4 regions of the Streptomyces sp. NPDC048270 genome follow, and region 2 is predicted to be linked to each of the others. Evidence: riboswitches for the same ligand, from Rfam matches in the RefSeq annotation. Region 2 holds a riboswitch; each other region holds the start of a gene.
The links. Region 2 has a riboswitch for cobalamin ahead of AB0D66_RS03580 (ribonucleoside-diphosphate reductase subunit alpha). Riboswitches for the same ligand answer to the same signal wherever they lie in the genome.

Region 1 (3,999 bases), on a different contig from region 2:
TGGTCTGCTCGCGCTGCTGTTTGAGCCCGCCCATGAGCTCCTCGCCCCGGGCCTCGCCCGCGGCGAGCCGCCGGTAGGCGTCGGCGACCTGGACGTCCAGGTCGCCGAGGCCCTCGTCGACCTCGGCCCGGGCCTGGTCGGGTACGGAGGTCAGCCGGTCACCGACGTCGGGGCAGTCGATGGTGTCGGTCACCTGCGCGGCCCCGGCCGAGTCGAGGCGGCCCTCCTGGCCCGCGTTCGCGCTGCCCGCCACGACGGCGACCCCGCCGCCGCCCAGGACCAGCGCGGAGACCACGGCCAGCAGCTTGTTCGTCAACCGGGGGCGTTTATGGCCCTTTTCACTCATGCGATCACTTCACTTCACTTCGTCGATCGGACATCGGACGGAGCAGGGGTCCCGTCGGGGACGTTGAGCGCGTCGAAGTCGACCAGCCCGCTGTCCTCGAGGACCGTGATGTGGTCCAGGACCGTGGCGTTGGCGGACGTGGCCAGGGTGCGGACCATGGAGTTGCGGGTCTGCGCCCGTACTTGGGCCAGCAGGGCGAACACCTTTCCGTGCGCTCGGCGCAGCAGCTGGATGAACAGCCGCTCGTACTCGTCCCCTTGGGCGCGGGTCAGCTGGCCCAGCCATCCCCGCTGCTGCTCGGACGGCTGGTTGGGCAGGTCGACCCCGAGGGCCTGGCCCACCTGGATCACCTGCCGGTCGAGCTCGGTGTGGCCCTCCACGAGGTGTTCGCCGGCGGTGCGCACGGTGCCGCGCGTGCCGCGCTGCTGGGCCTGCCGTCCGGCGGGCAGCTCCCACAGGCCGGCGAGCCGTACCTTGCGCACGAAGTCCCGGTCCGTGGGGGTCAGCGGCCCGTACGGCGTACTCATGATCCCGGCGCCGTCGTCCTCGGCGGCCGGGCGTGCGGCCGAGGCCGAGGCCTGCGTGCCGAACCTCTCCACGGGGATCAGCAGCGCGATCAGCGTGACGGCGAGTGCGGTGATGACGAAGCCGCTGCCGATCGTGTATCTCGTGGCGACCGAAAACCTGCTGACGGAACGCCGCCCGAATGACAGCACAGTGCCTCCTAGGTCCGTGGGCCGGGAGGGGCAGCGGGGCCGGAGGGTCCGCACGCGCCGTGCGTTGCACACCCGCATTCCCGGGGTGTCACGGGACGCTAGTGCCACGGGTGGTGGCCTGTCGGCAGGACCATCACCATTGGATAAACATCCGGGCAAGTCCCCGAAGGGCTGATATCTTGCCGCGCCGCGCCCTGCCCCGACGGGGTGGCCGGCGACGTCCCCCGCTCGAGGCGCAGTTGAGGGACTGGCGGGAGGGCGCGCCGGTCTGGGATGCTTCGGCCGTCAAGCGACGGCGGAACGAGGAAGCCGGTGTAAATCCGGCACGGTACCGCCACTGTGAAGGGGGAGCGACTCCGCCGATGCCACCGCCCGACCGGGCGGGAAGGCCGGAGAAGCGCCGATCCCGAGTCAGGAGACTCACGCCGTCGCACCTCGATGCCCCGGGGCGGATTTCCCCGAGAGAGGACGGTGGCACTCGTGTGCCCGCGTGCTTGTGTGACCCCTGCGCCGCCCGCTGCCCGTGAGGGCCGGCCCGGCCGCCCCGCCGGCCCGGCCCGCCGTTGCGCGTCCGGTCTCCCCAGCCGGTTCGCCGGACCCGTTTCGTTCGCCGGACCCGTTTGGTTCGCCGGACCCGTCGGGTTCGCCGGACCCGTCAGGTTCGGCCGACCGCGCCGGCAGGCCGTCCCGGCCCCCGGCCCCGCGCTTCCGTCCGGGCGCTGAAGAACCCTTCCCAGCCCCGGAATTCCCTCTTTCCGCCCCGCCCTCCCCTCCGCGCGCCCCGGTGGTTTCCGGTGCGCGTCCGACGCACGCCTCCAGGAGCTCCCGTGCCCGTACGACCACCCCTGCCCGCCCGCCGCCCGTCCGCCGTCCTCGCGACGCTGCTCGCGCCCTGGCTCGCCCTGGCGCTCACCGCCTGCGGCGGCGATCCGGCCCGATCGGGGACCGCCGGAGCGGCCGGGGGCGAAAGCGCCGGCTGCATCACCGACTTCGACCCGGAGAAGGACTACTTCCCGGTCAAGTCGACCGTGCGGCACGCCAAGAACTTCTCCCTGCGGTACGAGAAGAGCTACCAGGTGCTCACGGTCAACGAGCCCTATCCGAAGGCCAAGCCCGAGTCGTACGTGCTGGTCAAGTGCGGTGCCCCGAAGCCGGTTCTCGACGCAGAGCTGGCCTTCGCCCAGCAGCTGTCCGTCCCGGTCAAGAGCCTGTACTCCGCCTCCACCACCCACCTGCCGCTGCTGACCGAGACCGGCACCCTCGACGTACTGACCGGAGTGGCGGGCGCCAAGCACATCAGCTCGGCCGAGGTCCGCGAGCGGGTCCGGGCGGGCAAGGTCGTCGAGTACGCCAAGGACCGCACGCTCAACGCCGAGTCGGTCATCGGCGCCAAGCCTGACGTGCTGATGACCCAGGGCACCGACGACCCCCAGTACCCCAAGCTGCGCCAGGCCGGCATCGCCGTCGTCGCCAATGCCGAGTGGCTGGAGCCGAGCCCCCTCGGCAGGGCCGAGTGGGTCAAGGCCATGGCCGCGCTCACCGGGGCGGAGAAGCGCGCCGCCGAGGTGTTCGACACGGTCGAGGGCGACTACGGGAAGGTCGCCGCCAAGGCCGCCGCGGCGGTCTCGGCGGGCCGGCCGGTCCAGGTGCTGCCGGGCACCATGTACCAGGGCACCTGGAACATGGCCCCCGGCGGCGGCTACGCCGGCAAGCTGATCAAGGACGCGGGCGGCACGTACCCCTGGGCCGAGGACCCCGGCACCGGAAACCTCCAGCTCACCTTCGAAGCCGTCTACGCCAAGGGCGGCGACGCGCCGCTGTGGCTGGTCGGCGAGAAGTGGGCGTCCACGGGCGACGCCGTGAAGGCCGACCGCCGCTACGGCGAGCTGAAGGCCGTCACCGGCGGCGAGGTCTGGACGAACACCAAGGCGCTCGGCCCCGAGGGCGGCAACGACTACTTCGAGCGCGGGGTCCTGCGCCCCGACCTGGTCCTCGCGGACCTCTACGCCCTCCTCCACCCCGACGAGTCCCAGGACCACGCCTTCACCTTCTACGCCAAGGTGCCGAAGGCGTGAGCACACGGGAACCGCGTACGACGCCGCGACGACGGCGCGCCGCCGTCTTCGCGGCGCTCGCGGCCGGCACGGCCGCCCTGTTCGTCCTCACCATCGCCACCGGCTCGTACCGGGTACCGGTCGCCGAGGTGGTCCGGGTCCTGTCCGGCGCGGGCGGCGGCGACCCGCGCTGGGCCGTGATCGTCCAAGAGGTGCGGCTGCCGCGCGCCCTGACCGCCACCGCCGTCGGAGCCGCGCTCGCGGTCGCCGGCGTACAGATGCAGACCCTGTTCCGCAACGCGCTGGCCGATCCGTTCTCCCTCGGGGTGAGTTCGGGCGCGAGCATGGGCGTGGCCGCGGTGGTCGTCAGCACCGGCGGGGTGGCGGGCGGCTTCACCGGGAACCTGGCGGGCCTGGGGCGCCTCGGCGTGGTGCTGGCCGCGTCCCTCGGCGCCGGCTGCGTGCTCGCCCTCGTGCTGCTGCTGTCGCGCTGGGTGCGGTCCGCCGTGACCCTGCTGGTCATCGGTGTGATGATCGGCTCGGCGGCCACCGCCGTAGTGAGCGTGATGCTGGTGTACGCACAGCCCGAACGCGCCCAGCAGTTCGTACTGTGGGGACTGGGCAGCTTCAGCGCCACGACCTGGCCCGACCTGGCGGTGATGCTCCCCGTGATCGGCGCGGGCCTGCTGACCGCGCTGCTGACGGCCAAACGCCTCAACGCGCTGCTGCTCGGCGAGGACTACGCCCGCACCATGGGCCTCAACGTCCGGCGCAGCCGCGATCTCGCCCTGCTCGGCACCTCCCTGCTGGCCGGGGCCGCGACCGCGTTCTGCGGCCCGGTCGCCTTCCTCGGGCTGGCCGTACCGCATCTGACCCGGGTCGC
Region 2 (3,999 bases):
CCAGCACCGCGTCCGGGATGGCTCGCCCGTCCCGGTACGCCTGAGCCTTGATCCCCTGTCCCCCATGGAGCCAGAGCTCCGGCCGGTGCTGCATGCAGAGCCGCGTCAGCCACTGGATGATCATCTGGTGGTCGCCGTCCGGCATGGCCTTGCTCCTGATAACCCCGTCGATGAATTCGAGCCGCGTCCCCTCCCTCTCCTTGGCCGCTACGCGTGCGACGGCTTCGAAGTCCTCAGTCGGCATGTGGGGACGGTCGGTCATCGCGGTCATGCCTCACTCACCTTCATCGACGGTGCTGCCTCCGACGATAGCGCCGGGCACCGGCACCCGTCCGGCACACTCGACCCCATGGACATCGTGATCAGGGCGGCGCTGCCCGCCGAGTACGAGCAGCTGGGTGAGATCACCGCGCAGGCCTATCTGGGCGACGGCCTGCTGGGCTCCGGCGAGGCGTTCTACGCGGCGGTGCTGCGCGATGTCGCCGGACGGGCCGCCGACGGGGAGGTGCTCGTGGCCGTCGAGGAGGGGGCCCTGCTCGGCGGGGTGACCTTCGCGCCGCCCGGCAGCCCGCTGGCCGACATAGCCGGGCCCGGCGAGGCCGAGTTCCGGATGCTGGCCGTCTCCCGCGAGGCGCGGGGACGCGGCGCCGGCGAGGCGCTGGTGCGGGCGTGCGCGGCCCGTGCGCGGGAGCTGTCGGGCGTCACGCACCTGGTGCTGTCCACCCAGCGCGGCATGACCGGGGCCCAGCGGATCTACGAGCGGCTCGGTTTCGTCCGTACGCCGGAGCGGGACTGGGCGCCGGTTCCCGGGCTCACCTTGCTCACGTACCGTCTGGAGCTGTAGCCACACCGACACAACATGTGGGGGGTCACGCAACGGCGGCCCCCCACATGTATGCTCATGCCTGCTGTCGCCGCAGGGGAATCCGGTGCGAATCCGGAACTGTCCCGCAACGGTATGAAGTGTCCGGCTACCGGACATGAAGTCCGAGGACCTGCCGACGGTGCGCCCGGGTCGACCGAACCGGGTGCCGATACGTCCGGGCCTCGCGGTTGGGCCGGTGGACGCCATGCGGTGTACGCGTTCCTGCCACGCCCGCATGCGCCTCCCCGTGCCCGCCCGCCGTCGATCCGGGCCGAGCGAGGGAGAGCTCCCGCCGTGACCATCGCGCCTTCCGCACCGCGCGCCGAGTCCGTTTCTGGCGACAACACCGAGGGCCCGGGGGCCACGCTGCTGCGTACCCTCACCGAACTGACGGCGGACCTCCCCGACACCGACCCCGGCCGGGTCGCCGCCGCCGCGCTGCGCGGTCGCAGCGCCGCCGCCGACGAGGCCGAACTGCGCGGGCTGGCCACCGAGGCCGCCGCCGGCCTGATCTCCGAGGACCCCGCGTACTCGAGGCTCGCCGCGCGGCTGCTGACGCTGGCGGTGCGCGACGAGGCCGCGGGCCAGGGCTCCACCTCCTTCTCGGCCTCCGTCGGGGTCGGCCACCGCGAGGGCCTCATCGCCGACCGCACGGCCGAGTTCGTCCGGACCCACGCGAGCCGCCTGGACGCGCTGGTGGAGCACACCCTCGCCGAGGGTGCCGACGACCGCTTCGGCTTCTTCGGCCTGCGCACCCTGCACAGCCGCTACCTGCTGCGCCACCCGATCACCCGCCAGGTGATCGAGACCCCGCAGTACTTCATGCTGCGCGTGGCGTGCGGTCTGGCCGAGGACGAGTCCGTGCAGGCCGTCGAGGAAGTGGCCTCGCTCTACCGGCTGATGAGCCGCCTCGACTACCTGCCGTCCTCCCCCACGCTCTTCAACTCCGGCACCCGCCACCCGCAGATGTCCTCCTGCTACCTGCTGGACTCCCCGCTGGACGAGCTGGACTCGATCTACGACCGCTACCACCAGGTCGCCCGACTCTCCAAGCACGCCGGCGGCATCGGCCTGTCGTACTCCCGCATCCGCGCCCGCGGTTCGCTGATCCGCGGCACCAACGGCCACTCCAACGGCATCGTGCCGTTCCTGAAGACCCTCGACGCCTCCGTCGCCGCCGTGAACCAGGGCGGCCGCCGCAAGGGCGCCGCCGCCGTCTACCTGGAGACCTGGCACGCGGACATCGAGGAGTTCCTGGAGCTGCGCGACAACACCGGCGAGGACCAGCGCCGTACGCACAACCTGAACCTGGCCCACTGGGTGCCGGACGAGTTCATGCGCCGGGTCAACGCCGACGCCGACTGGTCGCTGTTCTCCCCGGCCGACGTGCCCGAGCTCGTCGACCTGTGGGGCGACGCGTTCGACGCCGCCTACCGCAAGGCCGAATCGGCGGGCCTGGCCCGCAAGACCATGCCCGCCCGCGACCTGTACGGCCGGATGATGCGCACCCTCGCGCAGACCGGCCAGGGCTGGATGACCTTCAAGGACGCCTCCAACCGCACGGCGAACCAGACCGCCGAGCCGGGCACCGTCGTCCACTCCTCCAACCTGTGCACCGAGATCATCGAGGTCACCAACGACGGCGAGACGGCCGTCTGCAACCTCGGCTCGGTCAACATGGGCGCCTTCGTGGTGGACGGGGGGATCGACTGGGAGCGCCTGGACGAGACCGTCCGCACCGCCGTGACCTTCCTCGACCGCGTGGTGGACATCAACTTCTACCCGACCGAGCAGGCCGGCCGCTCCAACGCCCGCTGGCGCCCGGTGGGCCTGGGCGCGATGGGCCTCCAGGACGTCTTCTTCAAGCTGAAGCTGCCCTTCGACTCCCCCGAGGCGAAGGCCCTGTCCACCAAGCTCTCCGAGCGCATCATGCTGGCCGCGTACGAGGCCTCCTGCGACCTCGCCGAGCGCAGCGGCCCGCTGCCGGCCTGGGAGCAGACCCGCACCGCCCGCGGCGTCCTGCACCCGGACCACTACGACGTGGAGCTGAACTGGCCGGAGCGCTGGGAGGCGCTGCGCGCCCGGGTCGCGAAGACCGGCATGCGCAACTCGCTGCTCCTGGCCATCGCCCCGACGGCGACGATCGCCTCGATCGCGGGCGTGTACGAGTGCATCGAGCCGCAGGTCTCCAACCTCTTCAAGCGCGAGACGCTGAGCGGTGAGTTCCTCCAGGTCAACGCCTACCTGGTGGAGGAGCTGAAGCAGCTCGGCGTGTGGGACGCGCAGACCCGCGAGGCGCTGCGCGACGCGTCCGGCTCGGTGCAGGGCTTCGGCTGGATCCCGGCCGAGGTGCGCGAGCTGTACCGCACGGCGTGGGAGATCCCGCAGCGCGGCCTGATCGACATGGCGGCGGCCCGTACCCCGTTCCTCGACCAGTCGCAGTCCCTGAACCTGTTCCTGGAGACGCCCACCATCGGCAAGCTCAGCTCGATGTACGCGTACGCCTGGAAGCAGGGCCTGAAGACCACGTACTACCTGCGCTCGCGCCCGGCGACGAAGATCGCCCGTGCGGCGCAGGCCGCCGCTCCGGCGGCGCTCCCGCAGGCCGTGGCCGACGCGGAGGCGCTCGCCTGCTCCCTTGAGAACCCCGAGTCCTGCGAGGCCTGCCAGTAATGAGCTCCAACGACACCGATGCTGTGACGAGCAAGAACCTCCTGGACCCGGGCTTCGAGCTCACGCTCCGCCCCATGCGCTACCCGGACTTCTACGAGCGCTACCGGGACGCGATCAAGAACACGTGGACGGTCGAGGAGGTCGACCTCCACTCGGACGTCGCCGACCTCGCGAAGCTGACGCCGGCCGAGCAGCACATGATCGGCCGCCTGGTCGCGTTCTTCGCGACGGGCGACTCGATCGTCTCGAACAACCTGGTGCTGACGCTCTACAAGCACATCAACTCCCCGGAGGCGCGCCTGTACCTGTCGCGCCAGCTGTTCGAGGAGGCCGTGCACGTCCAGTTCTATCTGACGCTGCTCGACACCTACCTGCCCGACCCGGACGACCGCGCGGCCGCCTTCGACGCGGTCGAGGAGATCCCCTCCATCCGCGAGAAGGCGCAGTTCTGCTTCCGGTGG
Region 3 (3,999 bases), on a different contig from region 2:
GCGACAGCCTGGGCAAGACCGCCATCCGCTCCCAGGACCGGGCCGGCTTCGTCGTCAACGCCCTGCTCGTCCCGTACCTGCTCTCGGCCGTCCGGATGGCCGAGTCCGGCTTCGCGAGCGCCGCCGACGTCGACGCCGGCATGGAACTGGGCTGCGCCCACCCCATGGGCCCGCTCAAGCTCGCCGACCTGATCGGACTGGACACGGTCGCGGCCATCGCGCAGTCGCTGTACGAGGAGTTCAAGGAACCCCTCTACGCACCGCCCCCGCTGCTGCGGCGGATGGTCCAGGCGGGGCTGCTGGGCCGCAAGAGCGGCCGCGGCTTCCACACGTACGACCGGCGCTGACGGGAGGAGGGGCGGGGGGTGGCGGGCACGGGGCGGGCCCCGGCGTGGCCCACGTCACCGTCCGGCATGCGGGCCGCTGTACCGCTCCTCCAGAACCTGCGCCTACGCTGATCGGCAGCAGCTGGTTCGCCCCGTCCGCCAGGCGGGATGCGTCGTAAGAGGGAACCCGGTGGGAATCCGGGACTGCCCCGCAGCGGTGAGCGGGAACGACCGCCGTCATACGCACTGGGCCCGGACGGGTCTGGGAAGCGACGGCCACTAGGTGTCTGCCCGAAGGGCAGACGTGCCCGCAAGTCCGAAGACCTGCCCGTTGCCCGCGCACGCACAGCCGTGCGCGGACATCCCGGTGACCTCGTGGGCGGGTCGGCGAACAGATCTCGGACGGTCACGGCGGCGCAGCGCGCCCCGGCGGACCGTCCGGTCCGTGACCCCTTCGCGCCCCACGTCCCGCCACCGGGACTCATGGAGACAAGCTCGCGAAGGAGAGTTCCGTGACAACCGAGTCCGCAGCCGCCGCCGTGGAAGCCACCGTGTACGGCTACCCCCGCCAGGGGCCGAACCGTGAACTGAAGAAGGCCGTCGAGGGCTACTGGAAGGGCCGCGTCAGCGCCGAAGCCCTCCACGAGACCGCCGCGCACCTGCGCCGGGCGAACTGGCTCCAACTGGCCGGCGCCGGCATCACCGAGGTCCCCACCGGCGACTTCTCGTACTACGACCACGTCCTCGACACCAGCGTCATGCTCGGCGCCGTCCCCGACCGCCACCGCGCCGCGTTCGATGCCGACGCCCTCGACGGATACTTCGCCATGGCCCGCGGCACCCAGGACGCGGCGCCGCTGGAGATGACCAAGTGGTTCGACACCAACTACCACTACCTGGTGCCCGAACTCGGGCCCGACACCCGGTTCACCGCCGACTCCACCCGGCAGGTCGCCGCACTGCGGGAGGCCCTGGCCCTGGGCCTCGGGGCCCGCCCGGTCCTGGTCGGCCCCGTCACCTACCTCCTGCTCGCCAAGCCCGCCCCCGGGGTGGCCGAGGACTTCCGGCCGATCACGCTGCTCGACCGGCTGCTGCCCGTGTACGCGCAGGTCCTCGCAGACCTGCGCGCGGCCGGCGCCGAATGGGTCCAGCTGGACGAGCCGGCCCTGGTGCAGGACCGCACCCCGGCCGAACTGGGCACCGCCGCCCGGGCCTACCGCGAGCTCGGCGGCCTGCCCCGGACCCAGCGCCCCCAGCTGCTGGTCGCCACGTACTTCGACCGGCTCGGCGAGGCCCTGCCCGTGCTGGCCAAGGCACCCGTCGAAGGACTCGCCCTCGACTTCACCGAGCGGGCCGCCGCCAACCTCGACGACCTCGCGGCGGCCGGCGGACTGCCCGGCAAGCGCCTGGTCGCGGGCGTGGTCGACGGCCGCAACATCTGGATCAACGACCACGAGAAGTCCCTCACCACCCTCGCCACCCTGCTCGGCCTCGCCGACCGCGTCGACGTCGCCGCCTCCTGCTCCCTCCTCCACGTACCGCTGGACGCGGGCGCCGAACGGGACATCGACCCGCAGATCCGCCGCTGGCTGGCCTTCGCCCGCCAGAAGACCACCGAGATCACCACCCTCGCCCGGGGCCTCGCCTCGGGCACCGGCGCCATCGCGGCCGAACTCGCCGCCAACCGCGCCGACCTGGCCTCCCGGGCGAACTCCGCGATCACCCGCGATCCGGCCGTACGGGCCCGGACCGCGGCCGTCACCGACAGCGACGGCCGCCGCTCCCAGCCCTACGACCGGCGCGCGGCGGCCCAGCGGGCCCACCTGGGGCTGCCGCTGCTGCCCACGACGACCATCGGCTCCTTCCCGCAGACCGCCGAACTGCGCACCGCCCGCGCCGACCTGCGCGCCGGCCGCCTGGACGCCGACGGCTACGACGGCCGCATCGAGGCCGAGATCCGCGAGGTCATCGCCTTCCAGGAGAAGACCGGCATCGACGTCCTCGTGCACGGCGAGCCCGAACGCAACGACATGGTCCAGTACTTCGCGGAGCAGCTCACCGGATACCTGGCCACCCAGCACGGCTGGGTCCAGTCCTACGGCACGCGCTACGTGCGCCCGCCGGTCCTGGCCGGGGACATCTCCCGCCCCGAGCCGATGACCGTGCGGTGGACGGCGTACGCGCAGTCCCGGACGGCCAAGCCGGTCAAGGGCATGCTGACCGGCCCGGTGACCATGCTCGCCTGGTCCTTCGTACGCGACGACCAGCCGCTGGGCGACACCGCCCGGCAGGTCGCGCTCGCCCTGCGCGACGAGGTCGACGACCTGGAGGCGGCGGGTACCTCGGTGATCCAGGTCGACGAGCCCGCCCTGCGCGAGACCCTGCCGCTCCGGGCGGCCGACCACGCCGCCTACCTGGCCTGGGCGACCGAGTCCTTCCGCCTCACCACCAGCGGGGTCCGGCCGGACACCCAGATCCACACCCACATGTGCTACGCCGAGTTCGGCGACATCGTCGAGGCCATCGAGGAACTCGACGCCGACGTCATCAGCCTGGAGGCCGCGCGCTCCCACATGCGGGTGGCCGACGAGCTCGCCGGCGCCGGCTACCCGCGCGAGGTCGGCCCGGGCGTCTGGGACATCCACTCCCCGCGGATCCCCTCCGCCGGGGAGGCCGCGGAGCTGCTGCGCAGGGGACTTGGGGCCATCCCGGCCGAACGGCTGTGGGTCAACCCCGACTGCGGGCTGAAGACCCGCGGCTGGCCCGAGACCAGGGCCTCCCTGGAGCACCTCGTCGAGGCGGCGCGGCAGGTCCGTACGGAGATCGCGGAGGGCTGAGCCGCCCGCCGGGGCCCGGGGCGGGCGGGGCCGGGGGCGCGCCGGGCACCGCTCGCGCTAGTGTGCGGGGGTGAGCTCTCATGTCGTCGTAGGTTTCGGACCCGCCGGCGCCGCCACCGCGCGGCTGCTGGCCCAACAGGGCCATGCGGTACGGGTCGTCACCAGGTCGGGCGGCAGCCCGGAACCGGGTATCGAGCACATCGCGCTGGACGCGAAGGACCCCGAGCAGCTGATCGGGGCCGCGGAGGGTGCGGTCGCGCTCTACGGCTGCGCCGCTCCGCCCTACCACCGCTGGGCGGACCAATGGCCGCCCCTGGCCGCGTCGTTGTGCGCCGCGGCCGAGGCCACCGGGGCCGTACTGGTCATGCTGGGCAACCTCTACGGGTACGGCCCGGTGGACCGCCCGATGACCGAGGAGCTGCCGCTCGCGGCGACCGGCGCCAAGGGGCGGGTGCGCGCGGCGGCCTGGGAGCAGGCGCGGCGGCTGCACGAGCAGGGCCGCATCAGGGCGGTGGAGGTGCGGGCCTCGGACTTCTTCGGGCCCGGCGTCACCGAGGGCGGCCACCTGGCCGCACGGGTGGTACCGCCGCTGCTGCGCGGCAAACCGGTCTCCGTGCTGGGGGATCCGGACGCCCCGCACAGCTGGACCTATCTCCCCGACGCGGCCCGGGCGCTGGCCGAGGTCGCGGGCGAGGAGCGGGCCTGGGGACGGGCCTGGCACGTCCCGACCGGGCCCGCGCGGTCGGTGCGGGAGATGGTCGGCCGCCTGGCGGCGCAGGCGGGAACGGCGCCGGTCGCGGTGCGCAGGCTGCCGTCGGCCGTGCTGGGCGCGGCGG
Region 4 (3,999 bases), on a different contig from region 2:
AGGGGCAGCACCGCGAACCGCTGGTTCTTGATCGCGGGCACGTCCTTCAGCGCCGGGTGGGCGAGCAGGAACTTCTTCTTGTCCTCGACGGACTGGTCGCCGTAGTCGTAGATGACGATGGCCTCGGGGGCGCGCTGCGCGACCTGCTCGAACGAGACGTCGCCGAAGGCCTTGTCCAGGTCGGCGAAGAGGTTCTCCCCGCCGGCCCGCCGCATCATGTCGTTGCCGATGCCCTTGCCGCCCGCGGTGAAGGCCGTCTTGTCGCCGCTGTCGTACACGAAGAGCTTGACCGGGGTGACGCCGGAGAGCTGGGCCTCGACCTTGTCGAGGGTGGCGTGCAGGGCCGCCAGCCGCTCCTCGGCCCGCTCGGGCACGCCGAAGATCTTGCCGAGGGTGCGGATCTCCTCGTCCATGGAGGCCGCGTTCACCGGTCCGGTGGGGCATTCCTCGGTGTTGAGGTGGGTGTTGATCCCGGCCTTGGTGAAGGCGGCCCGGCCGCGCCCCTCCTTCTCGTCGAAGGTGGACTTCCACCCGCCGTAGACGAAGTCGGGCTCGGCCTCCAGGAGCGCCTCGAAGGAGGGGTACTCCTCGGAGATGACCTTCACGCCGTCGTAGGCGGCCTGGTAGTCGGGCAGGATCTTGTCGTCGAGGTAGCCGGTGCCCACCATCGACTTCTCCAGGCCGAGGGCCAGCATGACCTCGGTGGCGTGCTGGTTCAGCGAGACGGCGCGCTGCGGGGGGCGCTGATAGGTCGTGCTCACGCCGCAGTTGTCGACCGTGAGCGGGAATCCCTTGACGCCGGCAGCCGCCTGCGGGGCGGCGGAGGGCGTGGCGGCGCCCCCGCAGCCGGATATCAACAGGGCTGTGGCGAGGGCGGACAGCAGGGATTTGGGGTGGATGCGGGGCATGGGTGGTCCTCTCACCGCGGATGGATCGGATGGACGGGACGGATCGGATGGACGGGACGGATCGGATGGACGGATCGGATGCGTCGGACGGTCTTCGCGCCGTGCCGGCGGCAGGCCGGGGCGGCTCGGTTCGGCTCGGCTCGGCGCAGGCCGGGCCGACCGGCGCCGGTCGGGAGGGAGCGTGCGGCCGGCCCGGGGGGAACCGCGCACGGTCGTCGAGGGGTGGGGATGGCGTGCAGGGGCGCACGGGGGGCGCGTACGGCGGCTCGCGCCACGCGGTTCCGGACCTGAGGAGGCATGTCCGCGCCGCACCGGGGCCGTTCGCGGACGGGAGCCTCACGGGCCCCCGGGCGTACGGCCCTTCGCCTACGAGGGAAGCGCCCCGGGGACGTCGAGGGTGGGGACGGGACGCGGCTCGCCCTCGGCGTTGACGGCGACGAAGGTCAGTCGGGCGGTGGCCACTTGCGTGGTGGGGCCCGAGGCGTTCCAGCGCTCGGCCCCGACGCGCACGCCGACCGTCATCGACGTCCGGCCGGCGCGTACCAGCTCGGCGTCGACGCTGAGCAGGTCACCGGCGCGCACCGGTGCCAGAAACGCCATCCCGTCCACGGCCACGGTGACGGCGGGGCCGTCGGCGTGGCGTCCGGCGGCGGCAGCGGCGGCGTCGTCGATGAGCTTCATCACCACGCCGCCGTGGATGGTGCCGTAGAGGTTGGTGTCGTGCTCGCTCATGATGTGGGCGAGCGTCACCCGGGAGTCGCCCGGGTTCTTGGCGACGCACCTCACGGCGGCAGCGGTCTGGTCGGCCACGTCAACTCTCCTTCGCGAGTCGCGGCAGAAAGGCCCCGGAGAGTCTTCTCCGGCACCCCGCATGACGTTTCGGCATGCGGGCAGTGGCAGGTCTTCGGACTCGCGGACACGCCTGCCGGTCTCCCGGCGGGCACCTAGTGGCCGTCGCTTCCCGGAACCGGTTCCGGCTCCAGTGCGTATGACGGCGGTCGTTCCCGCTCACCGCTGCGGGGCAGTCCCGGATTCCCACCGGGTTCCCTCTTGCGACGCATCCCGCCTGGCGGACGGGGCGAACCAGCTGCGCTCACACCCTACCCGGCGCCATCACCGGCCTGACCAGCCCTCCGTCCGGTGCCGTGGGCGCGGGCGGACCGGCCCCGGGCGGCAGCGGGGGCCCTGGCCCGGCGACCGCCGGGCGGGGCGGGGTACCGGCGTGGCGGCGTACTCCCGTGCGCCCCGCGTGCTCCTTCGACGGCTTCGGCGGCCCCGCGTACGGTTCCGGGCCATGAGTGGATACGCGATGGAACCGGCCGCGTCCAGGGAAATCGGTACCGATGCCCTGCCCCCCTCCGACCAGTGGTCCACCGCTCCTGTGGTGGCGGCCCCCGTTTGCCGCTTCGAGAACTTCCTCGGCGCCGAGCGCGCCGCCACCCTACTGGAGTACGCGATCTCCCGGCAGGCCGACTTCAACGCGGGGACGGTCCTCGACCCGCTGTCGGGCCAGGTCTCCCACAAGGGCCGCAGCTCCCTCGTACTCCCCGTGACCAGCGCCGTGTTCAGCGCGCACCTCGCGGACTGCCTGCCGCTCGTCCAGGAGGTCCTCGGCCACCGGACCGCGCTCACGCAGACCCTGACCGTCCTGACGGCGCACGGCGAAGGCGGCCACTACGGCATGCACACCGACGCCTCACGGGTCCGCGACGTCGGCACGGCCGTGTCGGCGGTGTACTACCTGCACCGCCGGCCCCGCGGCTTCGACGGCGGACGGCTGCGGCTGTACGACACCGTGCTGAACGAGGGCGGGGCCAGGCCGGCGGACTCCTACCGCACGATCGAGCCCGAGCACGACACCATCGTGTTCTTCCCGGCCAGCGCCTACCACGAGGTCGTCCCGTCCACGTGCGCCAGCGGGCTGTTCGCCGACAGCCGGTTCACCCTGACGACGTGGATCAGCGGGCCCGGGCGCGCGACGGCGCCGCCCGCCGCGGCCTTCGAGATCTGGCCGTGGATGGCCCGCGCGGCCGAACGCACCCGCCCGCTCGCGGACGCCGCCCGCGACCACGACGGCGCCGACCCCATCGGCCTGCCGCCCGCCGATCCCGCCACCCGGCTCACCCTGCCCGCACCCCGCACGACGCCGTGACCGCTGCCCGCGCGGGCAGCGGTCACGGGAACCGGCCGGCCCCCGGGGTCAGGGCCGCTGGGTCAGGTATCCGCCCATGGAGGTGAAGTGCTCGGCCGCGGGCAGCTCCCGGCCGTCCTCGGTGCGCACCCGGGTGATGGCCAGCCCGTGGTTGCGGCCGGTACGGGCGTCGGCGCCCGCGACGATCACCACGCCCTCGCCCTCGCGGTAGAAGACGCGCCCCGGCGTGCCGCCGTAGCGGCCCTCGGACACGACCGCGGCCAGGACCTCGAGCCGCTTGCCCTTGTGGAAGGTGAAGGCGCTCGGGTACGGCTCGGACTGGGCGCGGACCAGGCGGTCCAGGTCGGCCGCGGGCCAGTTCCAGTCGATGCGGCTGTCCTCGACGGACCGCTTGTGGAAGAAGCTCGCCTGGGACCGGTCCTGATCGGTGAACCGCGCCTGGCCGGAGGCGATGGCGTCCAGCGCGCCCACGACGACCGGGGCGATGAGGTCGACGGTCCGGTGGAAGAGGTCCGTGGCGGTGTCGCGGGGCCCCACCGGCACGGCTTCCTGCCGCACGATGGCGCCGGCGTCGAGTTCGTCGTTCATCATGTGGGCGGTGACGCCCACTTCGGTCTCGCCGTTGATGAGCGCCCAGATCAGCGGGGAGAAGCCGGCGTACTTCGGCAGCAGCGCGTCGTGCACGTTCAGGGTGCCGTGGCGGGGGAGGTTGAAGACCCGGGGAGGGAGCCACGTCCGCCAGTTGTTGGCCACGATGATGTCCGGGTCGGCCTCCTTGAGGCGCTCGAACAGCTCGTCGTCGTCGGGGCGGTTGCGGATGAGCACCGGTACGCCGTGCTCTTCGGCGAGGTCGGCTACGGAGTCGCTCCAGATCTTCTCGTAGGCGTGCTCGCTCTTGGGGTGCGTCACGACCAGCACCACGTCGTGCTCGGAGTCCAG

Region 1: linked by a shared signal. The riboswitch ahead of AB0D66_RS09140 (ABC transporter substrate-binding protein) and the one ahead of AB0D66_RS03580 (ribonucleoside-diphosphate reductase subunit alpha) in region 2 are both predicted to bind cobalamin.
Region 3: linked by a shared signal. The riboswitch ahead of metE (5-methyltetrahydropteroyltriglutamate--homocysteine S-methyltransferase) and the one ahead of AB0D66_RS03580 (ribonucleoside-diphosphate reductase subunit alpha) in region 2 are both predicted to bind cobalamin.
Region 4: linked by a shared signal. The riboswitch ahead of AB0D66_RS12900 (acyl-CoA thioesterase) and the one ahead of AB0D66_RS03580 (ribonucleoside-diphosphate reductase subunit alpha) in region 2 are both predicted to bind cobalamin.

What each region holds. Positions count from the first base shown of each region.
Region 1 is NZ_JBEZLV010000007.1:42,481-46,479, reverse strand. Features, by position in the region: gene AB0D66_RS09150 (DUF1996 domain-containing protein) at 1-346, opposite strand, end outside; gene AB0D66_RS09145 (DUF4142 domain-containing protein) at 361-1,062, opposite strand; cobalamin riboswitch at 1,362-1,484, shown strand; gene AB0D66_RS09140 (ABC transporter substrate-binding protein) at 1,890-3,137, shown strand; gene AB0D66_RS09135 (iron ABC transporter permease) at 3,134-3,999, shown strand, end outside.
Region 2 is NZ_JBEZLV010000003.1:63,790-67,788, reverse strand. Features, by position in the region: gene AB0D66_RS03590 (Uma2 family endonuclease) at 1-271, opposite strand, end outside; gene AB0D66_RS03585 (GNAT family N-acetyltransferase) at 350-844, shown strand; cobalamin riboswitch at 889-1,018, shown strand; gene AB0D66_RS03580 (ribonucleoside-diphosphate reductase subunit alpha) at 1,160-3,538, shown strand; gene AB0D66_RS03575 (ribonucleotide-diphosphate reductase subunit beta) at 3,538-3,999, shown strand, end outside.
Region 3 is NZ_JBEZLV010000007.1:61,714-65,712, reverse strand. Features, by position in the region: gene AB0D66_RS09225 (3-hydroxybutyryl-CoA dehydrogenase) at 1-347, shown strand, start outside; cobalamin riboswitch at 453-673, shown strand; gene metE (5-methyltetrahydropteroyltriglutamate--homocysteine S-methyltransferase) at 839-3,163, shown strand; gene AB0D66_RS09215 (NAD-dependent epimerase/dehydratase family protein) at 3,234-3,999, shown strand, end outside.
Region 4 is NZ_JBEZLV010000011.1:106,961-110,959, forward strand. Features, by position in the region: gene AB0D66_RS12895 (ABC transporter substrate-binding protein) at 1-908, opposite strand, end outside; gene AB0D66_RS12900 (acyl-CoA thioesterase) at 1,275-1,718, opposite strand; cobalamin riboswitch at 1,786-2,011, opposite strand; gene AB0D66_RS12905 (2OG-Fe(II) oxygenase) at 2,203-3,060, shown strand; gene AB0D66_RS12910 (methionyl-tRNA formyltransferase) at 3,109-3,999, opposite strand, start outside.